3 regions of the Cryobacterium sp. TMN-39-2 genome follow, and region 1 is predicted to be linked to each of the others. Evidence: riboswitches for the same ligand, from Rfam matches in the RefSeq annotation. Region 1 holds a riboswitch; each other region holds the start of a gene.
The links. Region 1 has a riboswitch for thiamine pyrophosphate ahead of E3O57_RS09760 (ECF transporter S component). Riboswitches for the same ligand answer to the same signal wherever they lie in the genome.

Region 1 (7,809 bases):
CGGGCACCCTGGACCGGGTCTTCGGCGGCGACCAGGCCGGCGGCCGGCAGGGCCCGGGCTTCGGCAGCATGCTCGGCGCTTCCCTGCTCGGTACCGTGGCCGGCTACGTCGTCGGCTCGGCGCTGGTGGGCGCGTTCCTGCCCGATATGGGCGGTGAGGCGGATGCGGCCGGTGACGCCGGCACCGACTCGGGCGCCGAGACCACGGCGGACTCAGGCGATTCCGGCGGCGATTTCGGTGGTGACTCCGGCGGCGGTTTCGGTGGTGACTCCGGCGGATTCGGCGATTTCGGCGGCGGTGGAGATTTCGGCGGTTTCTAGCTCGATGCCGACCCCTCCTGCCTGTACTCTCGAAGGTAGCTTCGAGTTGGTTCCGGCCGGAGCGGCAGAAGGGTGTGGTGCGGCGTGAGCAGGCAGGATGGCAGCGACCGGCAGACCACCGGCGCCGATGTCGACGACACAACCGCCACCATGCTGCACATCGACATGGATGCGTTCTTCGCGTCCGTCGAGTTGCTCGACCACCCCGAACTCGTGCACCTCCCCGTCGTCATCGGCCACCGCTCCGGTCGGTCCGTGGTGACAGCGGCCAACTACGTCGCCCGCAAGTACGGGGTCAACTCGGCTATGCCGATGGCCATCGCCCTGCGCCGCTGCCCGGCCGCCATCGTGCTCGAGCCGCACATGGGCCGGTACGTGGAGGTGTCCCGCCAGGTGATGGGCATTTTCACCGACATGACGCCGATGGTCGAGCCGCTCAGCATCGACGAGGCGTTCCTGGATGTCGCGGGCGCCCGGCGTGTGCACGGTTCACCCGCCGAGATCGGCCGGAAGATCCGCGCCCGCGTGTTCGCCGAGACCGGACTCACCTGCTCGGTCGGCGCCGCGTCGACCAAATTCGTGGCCAAGCTGGCCTCCGGACGGGCCAAGCCCGACGGGCTGCTGGTCATCCCCGCGGAGGACACCATCGCTTTCCTGCATCCGCTGCCCGTCGGCGCCCTCTGGGGGGTGGGCGCCAGCACCGAACAGGCGCTGCTCGGGCTCGGGCTGCGGCACGTGAGCGATATCGCGCACGCCCCCCTCGAGATGCTGCAGCGTGCCGTCGGCGTCGCCAGCGCGCACAAACTGCACGATCTGTCCTGGGGTATCGACCCGCGCACGATCAACCTCGAACGCGAGGAGAAAAGCGTCGGCCACGAGGTGACCTTCGAACATGACGTCACCGATGTCGCCCGGTTGCGCAGCGAACTCCTGCGCCAAGCGGATGCGGTGGCCGCCAAGCTGCGCGGCAACGGCCTCGTCGCACGGACTGTGGTGCTCAAGCTCCGCTACGCCGACTTCAGCACGGTGACCCGGTCGCGCACCCTGGCCGAGCCCACCAACGTGGGCCGGCGGATATACGAGGAGGTCACCGCGAGCTTCGACGTGCTCGCGGCCCGCGGCATCCGGGTGCGCCTGATCGGAGTGCGGGCCGAGCAACTCGGCTCCGGCGACGGCGCCGGCATGGGCCTGTGGGACGATGACGACGACTGGCGGGAAGCCGAACTGGCCGTGGACACCGTCACCGCCCGGTTCGGCCGGGGGATCGTGCGGCCGGCCTCGCAGCTGGGCGGCGGGAGTGCTCCGAAGCGTGATGTCCATCCGTTCGGAACACCGAACGCCGGGACGCCGCAGGGAGAGGGGGAGTAGCCTCTCACCATGACTAATCTCGCCTTGAAGCTCGCAGAAAACGCTCGATCCATCGGCGTCAGGTCGGCCTACGGAGACCCCGTGCAGATCGAGGGCGTCACGATCGTTCCGGTGGCCCTGGTGCAGTACGGCTTCGGCGGTGGCGGCGAAGGTGACGAGTCCGCGGCGGCCGGCGGTGGCGGCGGTGGCATGGCCATCCCGATCGGCGCTTACGTGAAGTCCGGCGGAGCGGCCCGCTTCGAACCGAATGTGATTTCGCTGCTGGCCGTCGGCATCCCCTTCGTCTGGGTCGCCGGCAAGGCCATCGCGCGCATCATCCGCGCGCTCAAGCGCTAGCACCAGCAGCGAGATCGTCGCGCGCAGAAATTGTCGTGCGACGCCTTGCAGTGCCCAGATGCGCCCGGGGAGTTCTATACTCGAAGCTGAACACGGGAGTCCGGTGAACCGGGCTGAGAGGAAGCTACTTCAGCTTCGACCGTCGAACCTGATCTGGATCATGCCAGCGCAGGGAGGCTTCTCAATCCCGTGCCCAGTATTCCTCTACGGAAAGGGCACGTACAGTGCACGCGTCAATCAACACCCAGCCTTCCAGGACTTCGTCCGCCACCACTCCCTCCACGTCGCGGAAACCGCGGGTGCTGAAATGGCGGGTCGTCGACATCGTCGTGGCCAGCGTCATCGGCGTCGCCAGCGGCGTGATCTTCTGGGCATGGGGCCTGGCCTGGTCGCCGCTGAGCGCCCTCCTGGCCTTCACCCCCGGGCTCGAAGGACTCCTGGCCGGCGGCTGGCTGTTCGCCGGGGTGCTCGGCGGACTCATCATCCGCAAGCCCGGTGCGGCCGTCTACACCGAGGTCGTCGCCGCCGTCGTCTCGATGCTCATCGGCACCCAGTGGGGCTTCTCCACCCTGATCTGGGGTGTCGTCGAGGGGCTGGGCGCGGAGATCGTGCTGGCCCTGTTCTTGTACGCCAACTGGCGCCTGGGCGTGGCCCTCCTGGCCGGCGCCGGCGCGGGCATCGCCGTGGGTCTGCTCGACACCACCTTCACCAGCTACGCGGCCCTCGACATCGGCCCCAAGATCGTCTACCTGGTTTCCGCCGTCGTCTCCGGTACCGTGCTCGCCGGGCTGCTGTCCTGGCTGGCGGTGCGCGGACTCGCCCGCACCGGCGCGCTGAGTCGGTTCGCCGCCGGCCGGGAATCGGGCCCGACCGACCGGGTCGACACCCAGCCCGCCCGGTGACCCGCACCGGATGCCCGCTCCGCGTCGCCGAGGCCCGGCCGTGACCGGCGCCAGGGTCACGGCCTCCGGCTGGGGCTGGCGGCACGCCGGCCGGTCCCGCCCCGCGGTCTCCGGGCTCGATCTCGACATCCGCCCGGGGGAGCGGGTGCTCGTGCTCGGACCCAGCGGCGCCGGCAAGAGCACGCTGATGCACGCCCTCGCCGGTGTGCTCGGCGATGACGAGGACGGCGACGAGACCGGCGAACTCCTCATCGACGGCCGCCGCCCCAGCGCGTCCCGCGGCCGGGTGGGCCTCGTGCTGCAGGACCCGGACTCGCAGGTCGTGCTCGCGAGGGTGGGCGACGACGTCGCCTTCGGCTGTGAGAACCGCGCCGTTCCGCGCGCCGAAATCTGGCCCCGGGTCGGTCGGGCCCTCGCGGACGTGGGCCTGGACCTGCCTCTGCGGCACCCGACCAGCGCGCTCAGCGGCGGCCAGAAGCAGCGCCTGGCGCTGGCCGGGGTGCTCGCCTTGCGCCCGGGCCTGGTGCTGCTGGACGAACCCACCGCCAACCTCGACCCTGACGGTGTCGTCGAGGTGCGCGACGCCGTGCTGCGCTCCGTGGAGGCGTCGGGTGCGACCCTCATCGTGATCGAGCACCGCGTCGCGGTCTGGCAGCACGTCGTGGACCGCATCGTGGTGCTCGACCCGGCCGGCGGCATCCTTGCCGACGGACCCACCGACAGCGTGCTCAGCGCCGAAGGGGAGCGGCTCGCCGCCGCCGGAGTGTGGATACCCAGGTTCCCACCCGCGACGCCCGAACGGCGCCCCCGCTCCGACGGTCCCGGCGCGGAAGTCCTGCTCAGCGCCGATGACCTCGCCGTCGGACGGGTGCCGTTCGCCCGCAAACAGGCCGTCGTCGTCGCACACGGCCTCGACCTCGCCCTGCGCGCCGGCACGGCCACCGCTCTCACCGGCCCCAACGGCACCGGCAAGTCGACTCTCGCGCTCACCCTGGCCGGGCTTCTGGCCCCCGCGGGCGGGCGGTTGACCGCAACGGATGCCCTCGCCGCGGGACTCGGGCCGGCCCCGCACCGATGGCGCTCCCGCGACCTGCTGGCGCGCATCGGCACCGTCTTCCAGGACCCCGAGCACCAGTTCCTCGCCGGGACCGTGCGTGCCGAGCTCACGATCGGCCCCCGCGCCCTCGGCCTGGGCGGGGCAGAGCAAACTGAGCGAGTGGACGCGCTGCTGCACAGACTGCGGCTGGACCACCTCGCCGACGCCAACCCGTTCACCCTGTCCGGCGGCGAGAAGCGCCGGCTGTCCGTGGCGACGGTGCTGGCGACCCGGCCCCGGCTGCTCGTCCTCGACGAACCCACCTTCGGGCAGGACTCCCGCACCTGGGCCGAGCTGGTGCGCCTCCTCGCCGAACTGCTGGACACCGGCACCGCCGTCCTGGCGGTCACGCACGATGAGCAGTTCGTGGCCGCGCTGGCGGATGCGCGCCTCACCCTGGTGCCTGGAACCGGGCCGGCGAGTGGCCGCAGCGTGACCGCCGGGCTGCGCGCGCCCGCCGGGAGGGAGGCGTCGTGAGCCTGATGACGCCGGAGATCCGGCCCAGTGCGATCGCCGGAGTGAACCCGGTCGCCAAGCTCGCCGTGGCGCTGGTGATCAGCTGCGCCCTGATGCTGTCCATCGATTGGGTCTCGGCCGCGGTCGCCCTCGCACTCGAGGCTGTGCTGCTGGCCTGGTGCGGGCTGAGCGCCCGACAGTTCTGGCTGCGCACCGCACCGGTGTGGATCGCGGTTCCCTTCGCCGTGCTCACCACGGTGCTCTACGGACAGGACTCCGGCGCCGTGCTGTTCAGCGCCGGCTTCGTATCGGTGACCGAGGGGTCCGTGGCCCTGGCCCTCGCGATCGGGTTGCGGATCTTGGCCATCGGCATCCCCGGGATCGTGCTGTTGGCCACCACCGATCCCACCGACCTCGGTGACGGCCTCGCGCAGGTGCTGCGCCTGCCGGCCCGGTTCGTGCTCGGCGCCCTGGCCGGGCTGCGCCTGGTGGGCATGTTCATCGACGACTGGCAGTCCCTGGCCCTGGCGCGGCGGGCCCGCGGGGTGGGCGACGGCGGCGGCCTGCGCGGCCGCGCCCGCCGGTTCGGCGGACTCGCCTTCGCTCTGCTGGTTCTTTCGGTGCGACGGGGCAGCAAACTCGCCACGGCCATGGAGGCCCGGGGTTTCGGCAGCGACGAACCGCGCACCTGGGCCAGGGAATCGGTCTTCGGAGTGCGTGACACACTGGTCGTCCTGATCGGGGCTGCCATCGCCGCCGCGGCGATCTCGGCAGCCGTTCTGGCGGGGACGTGGCATTTTGTGCTCGCCTGACCTGGTCGCACCGGTGCTCGCCGCCGTCAGGGCGCTGAACCGCAATCCGGTCGGCGACCGGGCCGTGATCCTCATCGACGGTCCCAGCGGCGCGGGCAAGAGCACCCTCGCTGACGCCGTGCTGGCCGCCTGGCCGGGACCGGTGGCGCCGACACTGGTGCGCCTCGATGACATCTACCCGGGCTGGGGCGGCCTGGACGCCGCCGTCGACCAGGTCGGCCGGCTGGTGCTCGGCGCCCGGCAGGCCGGCCGGCCAGCCGCCTGGCAGCGGTACGACTGGGCGGGGGCGGTCCCGGCCGAATGGCATAGCGTCGACCCCGACCGGCCGCTCGTGATCGAGGGCTGCGGTGCCCTGGCCCGGGCGCATGCCTCCCTGAGCGACGTCAGGGTGTGGCTGGATGCCGACGACGGCATCCGCAAGCGGCGGGCGTTGGCCCGTGACGGCGGCGGGTTCGAGGCGCACTGGGACCAGTGGCAGCACGACTGGGAGGCCTACCGAGCCCGGGAGCAGCCCCAACTATCGGCCGGCGTCAGTCTCACGGGCACCCCGCCTGGGCTTGGGCGCTCCGGCGGCGCCTGAGGCGAAAACCGGGCCTGAGCAGTAAGTTGGGGTCATGACTACCCCGCAGAGTGAGAACACCGAGTACACCGTGGAATTCGTGGACGGTCCCCTCGAGGGCCAGACCGACAGCCGCGTGCTCCTGCACGGCAAGCACGACGCCCGGATCAGCATGGTCGCCGCCGTCGACAGCATGGAATCGCTGTTCTGGTACGACGAGGTCGACAGTCGAGAGGTGCAGGGCAAGCTGCACGTGCGCTACGCCTTCGACTCGTCGGACAGCGATCCCGTCGAATCTGACGACGCTCCGGTCTGAACCGGTTACGCCCACCCGCTGACGCCCACCCGCTGACTACCAGTTGGCGACGAGGGCGCTGACCACGGGCACCGGGTGCAGCAGGCGCCAGCCCGGACCCGGGTCGGTCAGACTGCTGTCGAGCTCCAACGTCGACGAGACGCTCTCACCGAACGCATCCACCGTGACCCGGCCGATCTTGGCTCCCGCACGCCCCGTCGTGACGTCGTCGAGCGTCACGACAGGGTCGGTGCCGGCGGCGGCCTGCCAGCCGAAGCGGGTCTTGGGGGTGGCGACGACGGCATCGGCCGAATCGCCCCACGCCGTCGTGAGGGTCGCGTATCCGTCACCCTCCGCCAGGATCGGAAGCTCCGTGACCCCGGCCCGCGCCGAGGCCATCAGGGCCGTCAGGTCGGCCGTGAGGGTGTCGTAGTCCGGTTCGCCCAGGAAGGCACCCGCGAAGGTGAAGGCCTTCTCACCGGCGACGACGGTGCCGGTGAACAGGAAGCAGACCCCGCCGGAGTCGGTGTAGCTGCGCGAGATACCGGTGATGCCCTCTTCGGGCAGATACTCCGTGGTGTTCCTGACGCCGCGCTGGCCGACCAGAGCGGATGCCGGCTGCGCGATGATGTCCGCGACCACGGGGTTCGTCGCGGCCAGGCCCGCGACGCGCGCCAAGTCGGTGCCGGTCCCGGCGCTGCCGTCGAGGAGGCCGTTGGCGTCGACCACCGTGGTGTTCGGCATGCCGTTGGCGGCCAGCCAGGCGTTGGCGGCGATGAGGTAGGCGTCGACGGAGCCGAACGCCCAGCGGGCCAGGGTGTCGGCGTGGTTATTGCTGGAGCCGAGGATCATGGCCTGCAGCATCTCTCGCTCGGTCCAGCTCTCGCCGGGAAACACGATGACGGTGCGGGCATCCTGGGCCGTGTAGTCGAGGTAATCCTGGTAGTCGGCGGTGACCAAGGAGTAGGCCGGTCCGGGTTCGCCGGCCGCGAGGGGCTTGGCGTCCAGCACGACGAGGGCCGTGATGATCTTGGCGGCGGATGCCATCGGCACCGGGTCGCTGCCGCCGCCGATGGCAATGGTGTCCACGCCGAGCGTCGCGGGTGCGGGCTCGACGGGGTCGCCGCCGGTCGCGGTGTCGTTCGTTGCGGTGTCGTCCGTAGCGGTGTCGTCCACCGCGGTGACGGCGAGCAGCCCACTGGAGCCGGCGGCGGGCAGCACCGGGGTGGACGCCGGCCCGGCACTATTCGGCGCGGTGACGGTGACCGTGGCGCTGGGCAGCGGGCCGAGCAATGTGGCCGGCCCGTACACCCCGATCATCAAGATCACGAGAGTTCCCACCGAGATACCGAGGACACGGCCAGGTCGAAATCTACTCATGGTTCAGGGTAGCCGACCGCGCTCAGGCTGCGGCTCACGCCCAACCCAGCTCGTGCAGCCTGTCGTCGTCGATGCCGTAGAAATGCGCGATCTCGTGAACGAGGGTCACGTGAACCTCGTCGCGCAGCTCGTCCAGATCCTCGACGATGGCCAGCAGCGGTTCGCGGAACAGAATGATGCGGTCGGGCATCTCACCGAAACCGTACTGGCCGCGTTCGGTGAGGGCGACGCCGTCGTAGAGGCCCAGGGTGTCCAGGGTGCCGTCCTCTGGACGGTCCTCGACGA
Region 2 (7,809 bases), on a different contig from region 1:
CCCGAGGCGCCCGAGCGCATCAACCGTATGTTCGAGGCCATCGAAATCATCTCGAAGCTGTTCACCGCCAGCATCGCCGGGAAGGACGTCAAGCACTCCGGCCAGTTCTTCAAGCTCGAGTCCACCCGGCTGTGGACCATGCCTGAGGTAGCGCCCGAGATCCTCGTCGCCACCGCCGGCCCGGTCACCGCCAAGCGCGCCGGCCGGCACGCCGACGGCCTCATCACCGTCGGCGCCCCGCTCGAGAAGATCTCGATGCTGTTCGGCAAGTTCGACGACGGCGCCCGCGAGGCCGGCAAGGACCCGTCGACCATGCCCAAGGTGCTGCAGCTGCACATGAGCTGGGCCGAGACCGACGAAGAGGCCATGGCCAACGCGCTGCACGAGTGGCCCAACGGCGGCATGAAATTCCCCAAGGGCGACATCCGTTCGCCGTTCGAATTCGAGCAGATGGCAAAACTGGTGCGTCCGGAGGACTTCGAGGGCCGGATGATCATCTCCGCCGACCCCGACGACCACCGTGCCTACATCCAGAAGTTCGTCGACCTCGGCTTCGACAAGATCTACCTGCACAACGTGGGGCGCAACCAGCGCCAGTGGATCGACGTCTTCGGCCGCGACGTGCTGCCGAAGCTCGCCCGGTAACGATGCATTCCGCGGCGGACGGTGCGCGCCACCGGCTCGAGGTGTTCGTGCTGCCCGGAATCGGCGAGGTCCGGGCCGGCGACGACCTGGCCGCGACCATCCTGGCCGTCGCCGGTCCCGCCGCGTCCCGTCTGGCCGACGGTGACATCCTGGCCGTGACCAGCAAGATCGTGTCCAAGGCCGAGGGCAGGCAGGTGGCCGCGACCGACCGGGAGCAGGCCATCGCCGACGAGACCGTACGGGTCGTCGCGACCCGCGCGCATCCTGGCGGGGTCACCCGCATCGTCGAAAACCGGCAGGGCCTGGTGATGGCCGCCGCCGGTGTCGACGCCAGCAACGTCGAGCACGGCACTGTACTGCTACTGCCCGTCGACCCGGATGCCTCCGCGCGCGGCCTCTGCGCAGCCCTCCGCGCCGCCACCGGGCTGCACCTCGGGGTGCTGATCACCGACACCGTTGGCCGCCCGTGGCGGGACGGCCAGACCGACATCGCCATCGGCGCTGCCGGCGTGGCCGTGCTCGACGACCTGCGCGGCAGCATGGATGCGCACGGTCGCCGCCTCGACGTCACCGTCGCCGCCGTCGCGGACGAGATCGCCGGCGCCGCCGACCTGATCAAGGGCAAGACCAGCGGCAACCCCGTCGCCGTGCTCCGCGGCCTCGGCCACCTGGTGGGCGCGATCGACGCGGGGGATCGCGGCGCGCGCCGGCTGTTGCGCGACAGTGCGAACGACATGTTCCGCGTCGGCAGCGCCGAGGCGTACGCGGAGGGTTATGCGGCCGGGCTGGCGGCTGCCGAGGCGGACCGCGGGACGGATAGCGCACCCACGAACGCTGATGAGGCGGGGACGGCCAGGGCTGCTGATGACAGGACCGCGGCCGCCGACTTGCCGGAAGATGCCACTACAGCGCCTCTGAGGGGGCACATTGCGGCAAGTCGCGAGACTCCCGATGCCGACTTGCCGCAAAAGTCCCCTACCGGGCCCGCGAGGGGGCACTTTGCGGCAACTCGTGAGGTTCGGGATGCTGCCGCCGACGACCACCTTGGTGAGTTGCCGGTTGAAACCCCCACCGCGCACGGCACCGGGCCTCAAGTGGCTTCTCGCGGAACCGCATCCGCGTGAGATGGGTGTGCGTGGTGCCCGTCAAGGGCAGTGCGAACGCCAAGAGCCGCCTGAGCGCGCTGCCGGAGACCTTCCCGGCCCGCGGGGAGCTCGCCGAAGCATTCGCGCTGGACACCGTGGCCGCACTGCTGGCCGCCGAGATGGTGCAGCAGGTGCTCGTGGTGACCGCCGACCCCGCTGCCGCCGCGCCGCTCAAGGTGCTGGGCGCCCAGATCGTTCCCGAGATGCCGCACACATCCGCTTCGGATGCCGGGACGGGCGCTTGTGTGGCAACTCGGGACCCGCTCAACGCGGCCATCGCCGAGGGCATCCGGGTGGCGCACGAGCAGTACCCGCTCTGCAGCGTCGCTGTGCTCACCGGAGACCTGCCCGCGCTCACCGTCGCTGACGTCGAGTCGACCCTCACCGCCGCAACCGCCCATGACCTGGCCATGGTTGCCGATGAGGAGGGCACCGGCACGACCACGTTGCTCGCCCGCGCCGGCATCACGCTCACGCCCCGGTTCGGGCCCGGCTCCCGTGCTGCGCACGAGACGGCCGGCCACGTGCCGCTCGACCTGCCCGCCACGGCGTCGATCCGCCGCGACGTCGACACCGTCGACAACCTTGCCGAGGTGCTGCGCCGCGGTGTCGGTGCGCACACCAGCGCCGTCATCGCCCGCTCGCAGCAGGTGCCCGGCCCAGAGGGGCGCTGATAGACACCAGCCAGTGAGCCAGCGCCGGCCACTGCGCTAGCGTGCAGTCATGGGGAACACCGACGCCCGGATGCATCTGGGTCATGCCGCCCGCTTCGCCGGCACCGTGATGCTCACGGCGGTCTTCGCCGCTACCGTCGCCACCCTGATCTTCATGTTCAGCCGGGGCGCGACGGTGGCTCAGGCCTGGGACCTGATCGTCGGTGGCCTTTCGCTGTTGGCAGCGGTCGCCGCTCTCGCCGGCACCGCCACACTCACCCTGCTTCTGGTGTTCTCGCCGCCGACCGGTCGCTGGGGCCTCGGCGGGCGCAGCGTGATCGCCGGGTATGCAGGAGTGATCTTCGCGGCGCTGTCATTGCTCCTTGCGGCCGAGTGGATTCCCGGTGAACCGGGCGCTGCCGGCGGTCCCGCGGTCCTCGCAGCCGCGATCCTCGGCTTCACCCTGGCCGGTGGCCCGCTCTGGATCGGCCTCATCGCGGTGCTCCTCGGGCGTACGGCGCTCCTCCCTCGGGACATCGGGACGCAGCGGCTGTCCGCCTCGGAGCGTTCACGATTCGGTGCCGTCCTCATCGCGGCCGGTCTCTGTCTTGCCGCTATCGCCACCTCCGGCGCGTACCTCGTTGCGGTGCACGGCGGCCTGGACTACGCCTGCGCCGTGGAGGGGCCGTTCTCTCCTCTCGCCGAGCTGTCGGAGCGCGCCGACGTTGTCAGCGGCAGCTTCTCCTGGTGGCCGCTGGGCCGTAGCTGCACCTGGGCCGCAGCCAGCGGAGGCACGGTCCTCGCCACCTCGGGCTGGAGTCACACGGCACTCGTCCTGGCTTCGCTCGGCCTCGCCGCGGCGGGCATCGCCCTGCGAACAACCCGGGCGGGTCAGAGGGATGCGCCGGCCGGGAGCGCGCGGTAGCGCCGCATCCACTCGGGCGGCGGCGGCGGCCGACCGGGCCGACTCGGCCGAACTCGGTACGTAAGGGCGGAGATATTCGAGAAACGCCGGGTTGCGCAGGCGCGCGCGGCGGCGTTTCCCGAAAAAGTCCGCCCCTACGTGCGGTCCAGGATGGGGGCTAGTGCGCGGCGGGAGTCGCCGGCCGCACCGAGGACGCCAGTGCCGCGAGCACGTCGGCCGGGGTGGCCGCCATCTCGATCGAGGCGCGGAACGAGGGCTTCATCAGGCTGCGGGACAGCTGGGCGAGCACCTTGAGGTGCTCGGTGCCGGCGGCGGCCTCCGGCACGGCGATCATGAAGATCAGGTGCGCAGGGGCCTCGTCCAGCGAGTTCCAGTCAACGCCGTCCCGGCTGCGCGCGAACGCGAGCACCGGGGAGGTGGCGCCGTCGGACTTGGCGTGCGGAATCGCGATGCCCTCGCCGATGCCGGTCGTGCTGATCAGTTCACGGTCCATGGCCGCCTGCACGACGGCGTCGACGTCGAGCACCCGCCCGGTGGTCTGCATCAGACCGGCCAGACGACGGATGACGGCGTCCCGGTCGGTCTCGTCGATGTCGAGCACGATGGTGCGTTCGTCGATGTAGTCGAGCACGGTCTTCGGGGCGGGGGCCACCGGCTCGGCGGCAGCAGGCGCGGCAAGAACCGGCGCCGCAGCCACGGGCGAAACGGCACTCGCCGCAGCACCCGGCGCGGCAACCGGCACAGCGGCGTCCGCAGCGGTGCCGATGGGCGCGGCCGCGGCAGCATCCGCCGGCACGACCTTGCGCACCGAGATGCCGATCAGCAGCACCGACACCAGAGCGGTGACGGCCACACCGGAGAGAATCGCGACGAAGTACATCGGCACGCCGCTCACGGCACCGAAAACGGCCACGATCGGGCCGCCGTGCGGCACGGCGTTGGTGACCCCGGCGATCGCGGCGATGGCACCGGCGACGGCGCCACCGAGCACGTTCGCGGGGATGACCTGCAGCGGGCGGGCCGCCGCGAGCGGGATGGCGCCCTCGGTGATGCCGAAGAAGCCCATGAACAGCGCGGCGATGCCGGCCTCGCGTTCCACCGGGGTGAAGAACCGGCGACGGATGACCGTGGCCAGCCCCATGCCCAGCGGCGGCACGGCGATGGCCGCGGCGACCATGCCCATCGGGCCCGGGTTGCCGGAGGCGATCAGCGCGGAACCGAACAGGAACGCTGTCTTGTTGATCGGGCCGCCCATGTCGAACGCGACCATCGCGCCCAGGATCAGGCCGAGCACGACGACGCTGCCGCCGTCGAGGCTGGAGAGGAAGTCGGTCATCGAGGAGAACACCCAGGCGATCGGCTGGCCGAGTGCGAGCACGAACAGGCCGCCGACGACGAGGGTGGTGATCACGGGGATGACCAGGATCGGCATGATCGGCTTGATGAAGCGGTGCACGGGGATCTTCTTGATGCCCAGCGCCACGAAGCCCACCAGGAAACCGGTGACGATGCCGCCGATGAAGCCGGCACCCGATTCGGAGTTGTAGAAGGAGCCGGTCGTGGCGATCCAACCGCAGATCATGCCCGGTGCGAGCCCGGGCCGGTCGGCGATCGCGTAGGCGATGAAGCCGGAGAGGATCGGCACCATCAGGGTGAAGCCGAGCACGCCGATCTGGTTGATGGTGAACCAGAAGCTGTCCTCGGGGATCACGAGTCCCTGCGGGGTGGCCTCGCCGCCGATCGACAGCGAGATCGCGATGAGCAGCCCGCCGACGACGACGAACGGGATCATGTACGACACGCCGTTCATCAGAGCGCGGTAGATGAAACCGCCGATGTCGCGTTTCCCGGCGCTCGCCGGGGCATCCGTGGTCACGGCGGCGCGGCCGGTGGGGGCGGCGGCCAGCGCCTCGGCGATCAGCGCGGCCGGGCGGTGGATGCCGTCGGAGACGCGGGTGGAGACCATGCGCTTTCCGCCGAAGCGGGACAGGTCGATCTGGGTGTCGGCGGCGACGACGACAGCGTCGGCGCGGTCGATGTCGGCCTGACTGAAGGTGCCTTCGACGCCGACGGACCCGTGCGTCTCGACCCGGATCTCGTAGCCGAGTTCGGTGGCGGCCGCGTCGAGTTTCTCGGCAGCCATGTAGGTGTGGGCGATGCCCGTTGGGCAGGCCGTGATCGCCAGGATCAACACCGTGGGCGGCGCGATGGTGGTGTCGGTCGGGGTGTCAGGCATGGTGCGGTGTCCTTCCAGGACGACGCCGACGACCGGTGGCCCGTCGGCCATGGAGCGCGTGCTCACCCGGTGAAGAATGCAGCAGCCTGTCCAGCGTACAGTTCGGCGCCCGGTGCGTTCGAGAGTCTTTCGGCCCTGCCGGCCGCTAGGGTGGGACGCGACACGGGGTGCCTCCGCCGGATGCGGACGCTGAGATCCAAACCCGTCGAACCTGACTAGTTAGCACTAGCGAAGGGATGTCGCCATGTACGTTCACGCCGCCGAATCACGCCGGGACGCCGACCCGGATCGGCAGCCGGAGCCGGACCGCACCGAACCGTTCAGCAGGCTGCTCTGGGCCGACATCGCCGAAACCCGCACCGCCATCGATGCGTTGCTCTTCATCTCGGAACTCGGCGAGGGCAGCCTGTCCGCCGGCCACTTCGCCTACTACCTGGCCCAGGATGCCCTCTACCTCGCCGCGTACTCCCGGGTGTTGGCGCAGGCGAGCGTCCTGGCGCCCACCCCCGCCGAACGGGAATTCTGGGCTACCGGCGCCGCCAACTGCATCGAGGTGGAACTCGAGCTGCACCGCACCTGGCTGACCGGCCATGACACGCGGCCGGCGCCCGGCCCGGTGACCCGGTCCTACGTCGACCACCTGGTCGCGGTCAGCGCGGCAGGCAACTATGCGGTGCTGCTGGCAGCGGTCCTGCCCTGCTACTGGCTCTACTCGGATGTCGGCGAGCGCCTGCACGCCGGCTTCACGGCGAGCCGGCGCGACGCGGCGCATCCGTACGCCGACTGGCTGGAGACCTACGCCGACGAGGGGTTCGCGGCCGCGACCCGGCAGGCCATCCTGCTCACCGACACCGCGGCGGCCACCGCGACGGCCGTCGACCGGGCGCTCATGCGCGCCGTGTTCGCCCGGTCGGCGGCCCTCGAGTTGCTCTTCTTCGACGCGCCCCGGCTGCACGCGCCGGGGTAGCAGACCACGACCATCCGCACCCGCGGATGCATGACTCCTGCGATTCCCTGCCGCCGACCGGTGATCGCCCCGGAATCACGAGGCGGTCGGCCACACCGGCGGAATCGAGCACGAGTTGTGCCTCGGCGGCGGCGGCTCAGGTCAGCGCCACGGTGCGGAAGCCCACGTTTCCGGCCGCGGAATCCGCGGTGTTGGAGGCCCGAGCGGAGTTGCGGTACCGGTTGCAATAGGAGTCGTGGCAGAGGTACGAGCCGCCGCGCATCGAACGCTGCTCGCCTGTCGCCGGGCCGGCCGGATTCTCGGCGGGGGAGTGCGCGTAATAGCCCTCCGCCCACCAGTCGGCGCACCACTCCCAGACGTTGCCCACGCTCTGCCAGAGGCCGTAGCCGTTCGGCGCGAACTCCCGCACCGGGGCGGTGCTGAGCCAGCCATCGGCCAGGGTGTTCACCGCGGGAAACCGGCCCTGCCAGATGTTGCAGCGCTGCCCTTCCTCCCACTCGTCTCCCCACGGGTAGCGCCGGCCGGCCAGCCCGCCGCGCGACGCGCACTCCCACTCGGCCTCGGTCGGCAGCCGTCGCCCCGCCCAGGCGCAGTAGGCCAGCGCGTCGTTCCAGCTCACCTGCACCACCGGATGCTCGGCCAGCCCGTCGAGCGATGAACGGGGGCCGGCCGGATGCGCCCAGTCCGCGCCGCGCACCCCCAGCCACCAGGGTGTCTGCGGGGGTTGGCCGACCACGTCATCGAGGTCGGCCTGCAACGCGAGGTGGAACACCGCGGAGTAGCCGAACAGCTCCGACTCGGTGCGATACCCGGTATCGGCCACGAACCGGGCGAAGGCGGCGTTGGTGACCGTCGTCGTGTCGATGGAGAAGGCATCCAGCCGCACCTCGTGCACGGGGGTCTCGCCGTCACCGGGATTGCCCGCGCCGTCGGCGTCGCCCATGGCGAAGACCTGCGCCGGCACCAGCGCCTGGTCGAGATGATGCCGGCTGGCGAGCCCGGTCGCAGAGTCAACGGCATCGTGCCGGGCGCTGTGCTGCGTAACGTGTCCAGTGGACTTCTCTGGCGCGGCCTCGGGCCGTTGGGCGTTGGTCATCACCTCGTGTGCGGGTGCACAGCAGCTGTGGTCGTCTGTCGTCACGCGCAGACTGTACCGCGCGGGGTAGTCGGCGACGACCCCTGCCGCTGCACAATCCCGGCAGGTGGCAGGTGGCAGGTGGCAGGTGGCAGGTGGCAGG
Region 3 (7,809 bases), on a different contig from region 1:
GAACACTCCCAGGGCCCCGCCGGAGAAGGTGGCGGTGAACGCCATCGCATCGTCGACCGTGACCGGCCCGCGGGCCGCGTCGGGGTCGGCGACACCGCCGAGTCCGGCCGCCGCGCCGCGCTGCGGACGTTCGGTGACAAAGGTGCGCAGGGTCGCAGAGACCTCGGTGATGCTCTCGCCGGTGAGCCATTGCGCGGTGTCGATGCTGTGGGCGCCGATGTCGCCGAGCGCCCCGGAGCCGGCCTTGGCCTTGTCCAGCCGCCAGCTGAGCGGGGCCGCCGGATCGCTCAGCCAGTCCTGCAGGTAGTCAGCCCGCACGTGCCGGATAGCGCCCAACCGGCCCTCGGCGATGAACCGGCGGGCCAGCGCCAGCGCCGGCGTTCGGCGGTAGCTGAAGCCGCACATCGACAGCACGCCGGACTGGGCGGCCTGCTCGGCGGCGTCGGCCATCGCCACGGCTTCAGCCACGGAATTGGCCAGCGGCTTCTCGCACAGCACGTGCTTGCCGGCCGCGAGGGCGGCCAGGGCGATCTCGGCGTGGGTGTCACCCGGAGTGCAGATGTCGATGACGTCGATGTCGTCGCGGGAGACGGCTTCGCGCCAGTCGGTCGACCACTCCTGCCAGCCCAGTTTTGTGGCCTGCGCGGCGGTGGTGTCAGCGGACCGGCCCACGAGCAGCGCCATTTCGGGTTCTCGGGGAAGGTCGAAGAACCTCGGCGCCGTGCGCCAGGCCTGCGAATGGGCCGCGCCCATGAACGCGGTTCCGATCAACGCCACCCGCAGCGGGGTCTGGTCTGCCATTCGCGCTCCTTCAGTCGACACCATCGTCGGACGCTTGTCCTCTGCGAGGATGGCAGCACCAGCACCACCCCGGCACTTTTTTGCGCAAAAATGGTGGGAGGAGGCAGGGTGATGGGCGAAACGGCACGGGTGACACTCAGTGATGTCGCCGAGCGAGCGGGAGTGTCCATCGCCACAGCCTCACGCGCCCTGGCCGGGCGCGGCGAACTGGGTCTGGCCACCCGGGAACGGGTTCTGGCGGCCGCGACCGCGCTGGGCTACGACCGGGGCACGTCGTCGCGCGGACGGCCCACCACCCTGGACACGCGATTGATCGAGCTCGTGCTCGGCTCCTTCGACGATGCCTGGACCGACGAGGTCACGGCGGGTGCGCGGCGCAGTGCCTTCGAGCACGGCTACGACCTCGTGCTCACCCTCGAGCGGGACGACCCCGCCGACGACTGGCCCGCGCGGGTCGCCACCCGCCGGCCGTCCGGCGTGATCCTGGGCCTCATCAGGCCCACCCGTCGGCAACTCACCGAGCTGCGGGGGCTGAGGATCCCCCTGGTGTTGCTGGACCCGCGGTCCGACCCCAACGGCGAGCTGGCCAGCGTGGGCACGACCGACCACCAGGGCGGTTACGACGCCGGCGCGCACCTGGCCGCCACGGGCCTCGGCCGCTTCGCCGTGATCACCGGCACCCCGCGGTTCAGGTTCGGCAAGGCTCGCGAGGAGGGCTTCCGCCGCGCGATCGCCGAGCACGCGCCCGGCGCCCCGGTCACGCGCGTGGACGTGGGCTGGGACGGCGCTGGTCTCAGCACCGCGGTCCCCGACCTGTTCTCCGGTGACCGCACCCCTGTGGGCGTCTTCGCCTGCAACGACGCCATGGCCCTGGCGGTGTACCCCGCGGCCCGGCGGGCCGGGCTGCGCATTCCCGCGGACATCAGTGTGATCGGCTTCGACGACGAACCGCGCTCCATTGTGGCGTCACCTCCGCTGACCAGCGTGCACCAGCCGCTGGGGGCGATGGCCGCCCGCGCGGTGGCCCTCGTGCACGAAATGCGCGCCCGCAGCGGAGAGCACTTCGACAGGATCGAACTGCCGACCCGGCTCGTGTTGCGCCAGTCCACCCTCGCCACCCCTCCGCGAACCTTGAGTTGAGCGCCAAACCTCGGGTTTTCGGGGCTTAGGTCACGGCTCGCGGGCCGGTAATTTGGGGGAATGGAGATACGGGAAGCCCGGGAGGGCGACTGGGGCGCGATCTGGCCCTTTTTGCGGGACGTTGTGGCGGCCGGCGAGACCTATTGCTGGCCACGGGACACCAGCGAGGCCGACGCTCAGGCGTGGTGGCTGGGCAAGCCCGGCGGCCGGGTCTTCGTGGCCGAGGACCACGGCCGGGTGCTCGGCACCGCGGAGCTGCACCCCAACCAGCCGGCGGCGGGAAGTCACGTGTGCAACGCCGGCTTCATGGTGGCCCCGCAGGCGGCCGGTCGAGGCATCGGCCGCGCCCTGGCCGAGCATGTCCTCGAGCAGGCCGCGAACGCGGGGTTCCGCGCGATGCAGTTTAACGCCGTGGTGGAGACCAACCACAACGCCGTGAGCCTCTGGCAGAATCTGGGCTTCAGCATCCTCGCCACGCTGCCCGGCGCCTTCCGCCATCCGGTGCACGGATATGTGGGCCTGCACGTGATGCACAGATCGCTGCTGCCCTGACAACTGCCCGAACATCCGTCGCCCATTGTTCACCCCACGGCCCTAGGGTGAACGCATGACCGAGACACTCGACGGCAACGGCGCCGCCCACGCCCCCGCGGCCCACACTCCCGCCCGCGCCGCCGTCGTCGCCTGGAGCCTGTGGGACTGGGGCTCGGCCGCTTTCAACGCCGTGGTCACCACGTTCGTCTTCTCGGTCTACCTCACCGGCTCGTCATTCGGCGAGGAGGGCGACGTCGCCGCGCAGCTGGGCTGGGCGCTCGCGATCGCCGGGTTCCTGATCGCCGTGCTCGCCCCGGTCACCGGCGCCCGCTCGGACTCCTCCGGCCGGCGCAAGTTCTGGCTCGGCGTGAACACCTTCATCGTGGTTGGCCTCACCGCCGGCATGTTCTTCGTGCTGCCCACTCCGGAGTACCTGCTGCTCGGCCTGGTGCTGCTGGCCGCCGGCAATGTGTTCTTCGAGCTCGCCGGGGTCAGCTACAACGCCATGCTCGCGCAGGTCTCGACGCCACGCACCATCGGCAAGGTGAGCGGTTTCGGCTGGGGCATGGGCTACATCGGTGGCATCGTGCTGCTGCTGATCGTGTACTTCGGCTTCATCAGCCCCGAGGTGGGCCTGTTCGGCGTCACCAGCGAAAACGGGCTGGCGGTGCGGGTGACGATGCTCATCGCCGCCGCGTGGTTCGGCCTGTTCGCGCTGCCGCTGCTGTTGCGGGTGCCCGAATACCGGGCGCCGGATGCCGCGAAGCGCGCCAAGGTCGGCTTCTTCCAGTCCTACGTCGAACTGGGCCGCGACGTGGCCAAGCTCTGGAAGACCAACCGCCAGGTGGTCTACTTCCTGTTCGCCAGCGCCATCTTCCGTGACGGCCTGGCCGGCGTCTTCACCTTCGGCGGGGTCCTCGCCGCGTCGGCGTTCGGCTTCTCCCCCGGCGAGGTGATCATCTTCGCGATCGCCGCGAACGTGGTGGCCGGCGTCGCCACCATCAGCGTGGGCGTGCTCGACGACAGGCTGGGTGCCAAGCCCGTCATCGTCACCGCCCTGGTGGGCCTCATCGTCAGCGGCAGCCTGGTGTTCCTGCTGCACGACGGCGGCCAGATCGTCTTCTGGACCGCCGGCCTGGCCCTGTGCCTGTTCGTGGGGCCCGCCCAGTCGGCCAGCCGCACCTTCCTGGCCCGGATCATCCCGGCCGGCAGGGAGGGCGAGGTGTTCGGCATGTACGCCACCACCGGTCGTGCCGCCAGCTTCCTGGCCCCCACGGCGTTCGCACTGGCCGTGACCATTTTCGGCGAAACCTACTGGGGCATCCTGGGCATCGTGCTGGTGCTTGTCATCGGCTTGCTGTTGTTGCTGCCGGTCAAGGCCCGGCAGAACCAGATGGGCTGAGCCCTCGAGGCGGTGGCTCCGGATGCGTTCCGGCCGCCGCCCAGAGCGCGTGGAAGTGGTTGATCGGGCCGTGCCCGCCGCCCACCTCGAGCCGGTCGGCGGAGGCCACGCTGTCGCTGAGCCAGGCCTTCGTCTCGGTCAGCGCCCGCGGCCAGTCCCGGTGCCGGGCCGCCAGCGTGGCCAGGGCCGACGACATCGAACAGCCGGTGCCGTGGGTGTTCACGGTGTTGATGCGCGGCGCGGAGACCTGCACGATGCGGGCCCGCCCTGGCTCGGTGCCGGCCGCGTCGACGAGGGCATCCGGGCAGGCCGGACCGGCCAGGTGGCCGCCCTTGACCAGCACCCGGGTGCCGCAGGCGCGGGAGAGCCGCTCGCCCTGCTCGAGGGCCGCTGCCCAGTCGGCGGCCTCGGGTTCGTTCACGAGCACGGCCAGCTCGGGCAGGTTCGGGGTGACCAGGTGAACCAGCGGCACCAGGGCGCGGAGCGCGGCCTCGGCGGACGCGTCGAGCAGCCGGTCGCCGCTGGTGGCGATCATCACCGGGTCGAGCACGATCACGGATGGCCGCACCCGGGCCAGCCACGCGGCCACGGCCTCGATGAGGTCGGCCTGGCCGAGCATGCCGATCTTCACGGCGTCGATGGTGACGTCGTCGCTGACCGCGTCGAGCTGTTCCACGAGGAAGGACACCGGTGGGATGTGCACCGAACGCACCCCGCGGGTGTTCTGGGCGACGAGCGCGGTGACCACGGCCATGCCGTAACCGCCGTTGGCGGCGATGCTCTTGAGGTCGGCCTGAATCCCGGCGCCGCCGGTGGGGTCGGTGCCGGCGATGCTGAGCACCCGGGGGATCTCCCTCGGCCCGGTCATCGGGTCCACTCCCGGTGCAGGGCGCTGGCAGCGGCGCGGGCATCCGGAGCGGCACAGACGGCCGACACCACGGCCACCCCGGCGGCCCCGGCCCGGCGCAACGGCCAGACGTCCGCGAGCCCGATGCCGCCGATCGCGACGCAGGACAGCGCACTCGTGGCGGCCAGCGCGGCGAAACCGGGCACCCCGAGCACGGGCGGATGGTCGGGTTTGGTGCTGGTGGCCCGGATGACGCCGACGCCCAGGTAGTCCACGGTGCCGGCGGGCAGCGCGAAGACCCTGTCAAGCTCGGCCGGGGTGTTGGCGGTGATGCCCACAATCGCGTCGGAGCCGACCCTGTCGCGCACTCTGGCCACGGCTTCGTCGCCCTGGCCCACGTGCAGGCCGTGCACGGCGGCGCGCTCGGCGAGCGCCCGCAGGTACACGTCGACCCTGTCGTTGACGACCACGGTGGCGCGGTCACCGACCGCGTCGGCCACCTGCAGCAGCAGGCGCAGCACGTCGTCGTCCGACCCGGTCTTGTCGCGCACCTGCACGGTGGTGATGCCGCCGGCGACGGCGTCGATCACGGTTCTCAGCACGCCCCTGGCACCGCACAGGGCGGTGTCGGTGACGAGGTAGAGCGAGAGATCGCTCACCCTAGCCGCGCCCGGTCGATGACGGTGGCGCCGTCGAGGGAGTGCAGCCGGTCGAGGAAGTGCGCCGCGAAACTGCCCGGCCCGGCCGCGTCGGCGGCGGCGAGCTCCGCGGCAACGGTGTACAACAGCGTGGCGACGGCGGTCGCGGCGAGCGATGCGCCGGGTTCGTCCCGGTCGACGAGCGAGAGCACGGCGGCGGTCACCGCGCCGAGCGCGCATCCGCCGCCGGTGACCCGGGTGAGCAGCACGTGACCGTTGGCCACCCGGATGGTCTGCGAACCGTCGGTGATGAGGTCGACCGCGCCCGACACGGCCACGCTCGCTCCGGTGCTGCGGGCGAGCAGGGCGGCGGCGTCGGCGGCGCCCTCCGGCGAGTCGGTGGCGTCCACGCCTCGGCCGCCGGTGCCCAGCTGGGCCAGGGCGATGATCTCCGACGGGTTAGCGCGGATGGCCGTGGGCCGGAAGTGCAGCAGCTCGCGAGCCAGCCCGGTGCGCACCGGCAGCACGCCGATCGCGACGGGGTCGAGCACCCAGGGGGTGCCGGCGGCGTGTGCGGCCGACGCGGCCTCGAGCATCGCAGTGCGCTGCTCGGCGTGCGGGGTGCCCACGTTCACCAGCACTCCGGAGGCCACCCCGGCGAACGGTCCGGCCTCGGTGGGCACGTCCACCATCGCGGGCGCGGCTCCCAGGGCCAGCAGCACGTTGGCGGTGAAGTTGGTCACCACCGCGTTGGTGAGGCACTGTACGAGAGGTTGGCTCTCGCGCAGACGGTCGAGCAGATGGGCAGCATTCTCTGGTGTCAGACGGATGGTCATCCGGGACATCCCTTCGCTAGTACGAACTAGATCAGGTTCAACGGGTGTTTTCTCAGCCCCGGCCGTTTGGCAGGGCACCCCGTGTCACTACCGAAACCCTAGCGGCCGGATTGTTCACACCCGGACTAGTAGTCGAAATCGTCGACGGCGAACCACGGCACCGGCACCGCCGGGTCCAGAAGCGCGAGCGGATCCACCTCGAACGTCTCCAGCACCACGCTGACGCCGGGTGACACGAGCGCCTCCACACCGACATCGCCGACGACGGGTAGCCTGACCATTCCGCCACCCTGCCGGACGGCGGCCGTGAGGGCTGCTACGAGCGCGGTCACGTCGCACGAGCTGCGCAATCGGAACAGGCGCTCGCCGACCGTGAGGGTGTGAGCCTGCATGACATCTCCCTCGGTGTAGACCTCACGCTAAGACCAAAGCGGCGACGTGTATACACGCTTGACAGCGCTGTGTCTTTGTCTGAAACCCTCCAGCGTTTACACCGGCGCACCCGGCACACTGGACCGATGACAACCACACTGCTGAACAAGGCCGAACTCCTCAACGCCCTGCACGTGCCCGGAACGCCACTGATCGTCACGAACGTGTGGGACGCGATCACCGCCAAGATCGTCTCCGAGACCCCGGGCGTGAAAGCCCTCGCCAGTGCCTCGCACTCGGTGTCCAACGTGCGCGGTCTGCCGGACGGCGAGGGCCTCACCGTCGACGAGGCCATCATCGCCGCCCGCATCATCACCGGAGCGACCGACCTGCCGGTCTCGGTCGACTTCGAGAAGGGCTACGCGGCGGATGCCGCGGGGGTCGCCCGCAACGTGCGCCGCCTGATCGAGGAGGCCGGGGCCGCCGGCATTAACATCGAAGACTCCGTGGGCGCCACCAAGGCGCCGCAGTTCGACATCCCCACCGCGGCCGCCCGGGTCGCCGCGGCGCGGGAGGGCGCCGAGGCGGCCGGAGTGCCCCTGGTGATCAACGCCCGCGTCGACACCCTCGCGGGCGGCGGCGAGTGGGCCGAGGCCGTTCAGCGTGCCAACGCCTATCTCGACGCCGGCGCCGACGTGATCTTCTTCCTCGGCCTGGGCGACGAAGACAAGGTCAAGCGCGCCCTCGACGAGGTGAACGGCCGCATCTCCGTGATCGGGAACCCCGGCGCCGTTCCCCTGGCGCGGCTGGCCGAACTCGGCGTCTCCAGGGTCAGCTTCGGCCCAGGCACCCTCGGCCTGGCCCTCGCCGCGTTGCAGCGCGCCGCCGCCCAGCTCACCGCGCTCGGCGATTACCCCGACGACCTCGGCTTCCCCTTCGAGCTCTAACCCGGCTTCGGCGTGGGCGGCTCGGTACGGTGGGGTCATGCCAAGCTTCGCGTCGCACGATGAGACCGTTCTGCACTACGACGTTCTGACTCCGGATGCGGCGGGCGCGCCTGAGCGCCCGCCGCTGGTCGTGCTGGCCGGCGGGCCGGCCCGGCATCCGGAGTACCTGGGCGATCTGGCCGGGCTCACCCTCCTGCGCACCCTCGTGGTGCTGCACCAGCGGGGCGTGGGGGCGTCGTCGCCGTCGCCCACCGCGCCCGCCGCATCCTGGCCCGCCCTGGCCGACGACGTC

Region 2: another riboswitch for thiamine pyrophosphate. It lies ahead of E3O57_RS04880 (hypothetical protein); the one in region 1 lies ahead of E3O57_RS09760 (ECF transporter S component).
Region 3: another riboswitch for thiamine pyrophosphate. It lies ahead of thiM (hydroxyethylthiazole kinase); the one in region 1 lies ahead of E3O57_RS09760 (ECF transporter S component).

The regions. Positions count from the first base shown of each region.
Region 1 is NZ_SOFX01000027.1:348,695-356,503, reverse strand. It holds gene E3O57_RS09775 (hypothetical protein) at 1-320, shown strand, start outside; gene dinB (DNA polymerase IV) at 405-1,688, shown strand; gene E3O57_RS09765 (hypothetical protein) at 1,698-2,024, shown strand; TPP riboswitch at 2,107-2,217, shown strand; gene E3O57_RS09760 (ECF transporter S component) at 2,249-2,926, shown strand; gene E3O57_RS09755 (ABC transporter ATP-binding protein) at 2,937-4,499, shown strand; gene E3O57_RS09750 (energy-coupling factor transporter transmembrane protein EcfT) at 4,496-5,290, shown strand; gene E3O57_RS09745 (ATP-binding protein) at 5,304-5,870, shown strand; gene E3O57_RS09740 (hypothetical protein) at 5,905-6,165, shown strand; gene E3O57_RS09735 (D-alanyl-D-alanine carboxypeptidase family protein) at 6,202-7,524, opposite strand; gene E3O57_RS09730 (metallopeptidase family protein) at 7,559-7,809, opposite strand, start outside.
Region 2 is NZ_SOFX01000014.1:29,713-37,521, reverse strand. It holds gene E3O57_RS04905 (TIGR03557 family F420-dependent LLM class oxidoreductase) at 1-645, shown strand, start outside; gene cofE (coenzyme F420-0:L-glutamate ligase) at 648-1,769, shown strand; gene cofC (2-phospho-L-lactate guanylyltransferase) at 1,781-2,464, shown strand; gene E3O57_RS04890 (hypothetical protein) at 2,514-3,368, shown strand; gene E3O57_RS04885 (fructose-specific PTS transporter subunit EIIC) at 3,526-5,670, opposite strand; TPP riboswitch at 5,758-5,858, shown strand; gene E3O57_RS04880 (hypothetical protein) at 5,849-6,571, shown strand; gene E3O57_RS04875 (formylglycine-generating enzyme family protein) at 6,708-7,712, opposite strand.
Region 3 is NZ_SOFX01000042.1:21,611-29,419, reverse strand. It holds gene E3O57_RS15740 (Gfo/Idh/MocA family protein) at 1-801, opposite strand, end outside; gene E3O57_RS15735 (LacI family DNA-binding transcriptional regulator) at 913-1,941, shown strand; gene E3O57_RS15730 (GNAT family N-acetyltransferase) at 2,002-2,493, shown strand; gene E3O57_RS15725 (MFS transporter) at 2,549-3,877, shown strand; gene thiD (bifunctional hydroxymethylpyrimidine kinase/phosphomethylpyrimidine kinase) at 3,849-4,745, opposite strand; gene thiE (thiamine phosphate synthase) at 4,742-5,383, opposite strand; gene thiM (hydroxyethylthiazole kinase) at 5,380-6,198, opposite strand; TPP riboswitch at 6,190-6,290, opposite strand; gene E3O57_RS15705 (hypothetical protein) at 6,324-6,590, opposite strand; gene E3O57_RS15700 (isocitrate lyase/phosphoenolpyruvate mutase family protein) at 6,717-7,517, shown strand; gene E3O57_RS15695 (alpha/beta fold hydrolase) at 7,555-7,809, shown strand, end outside.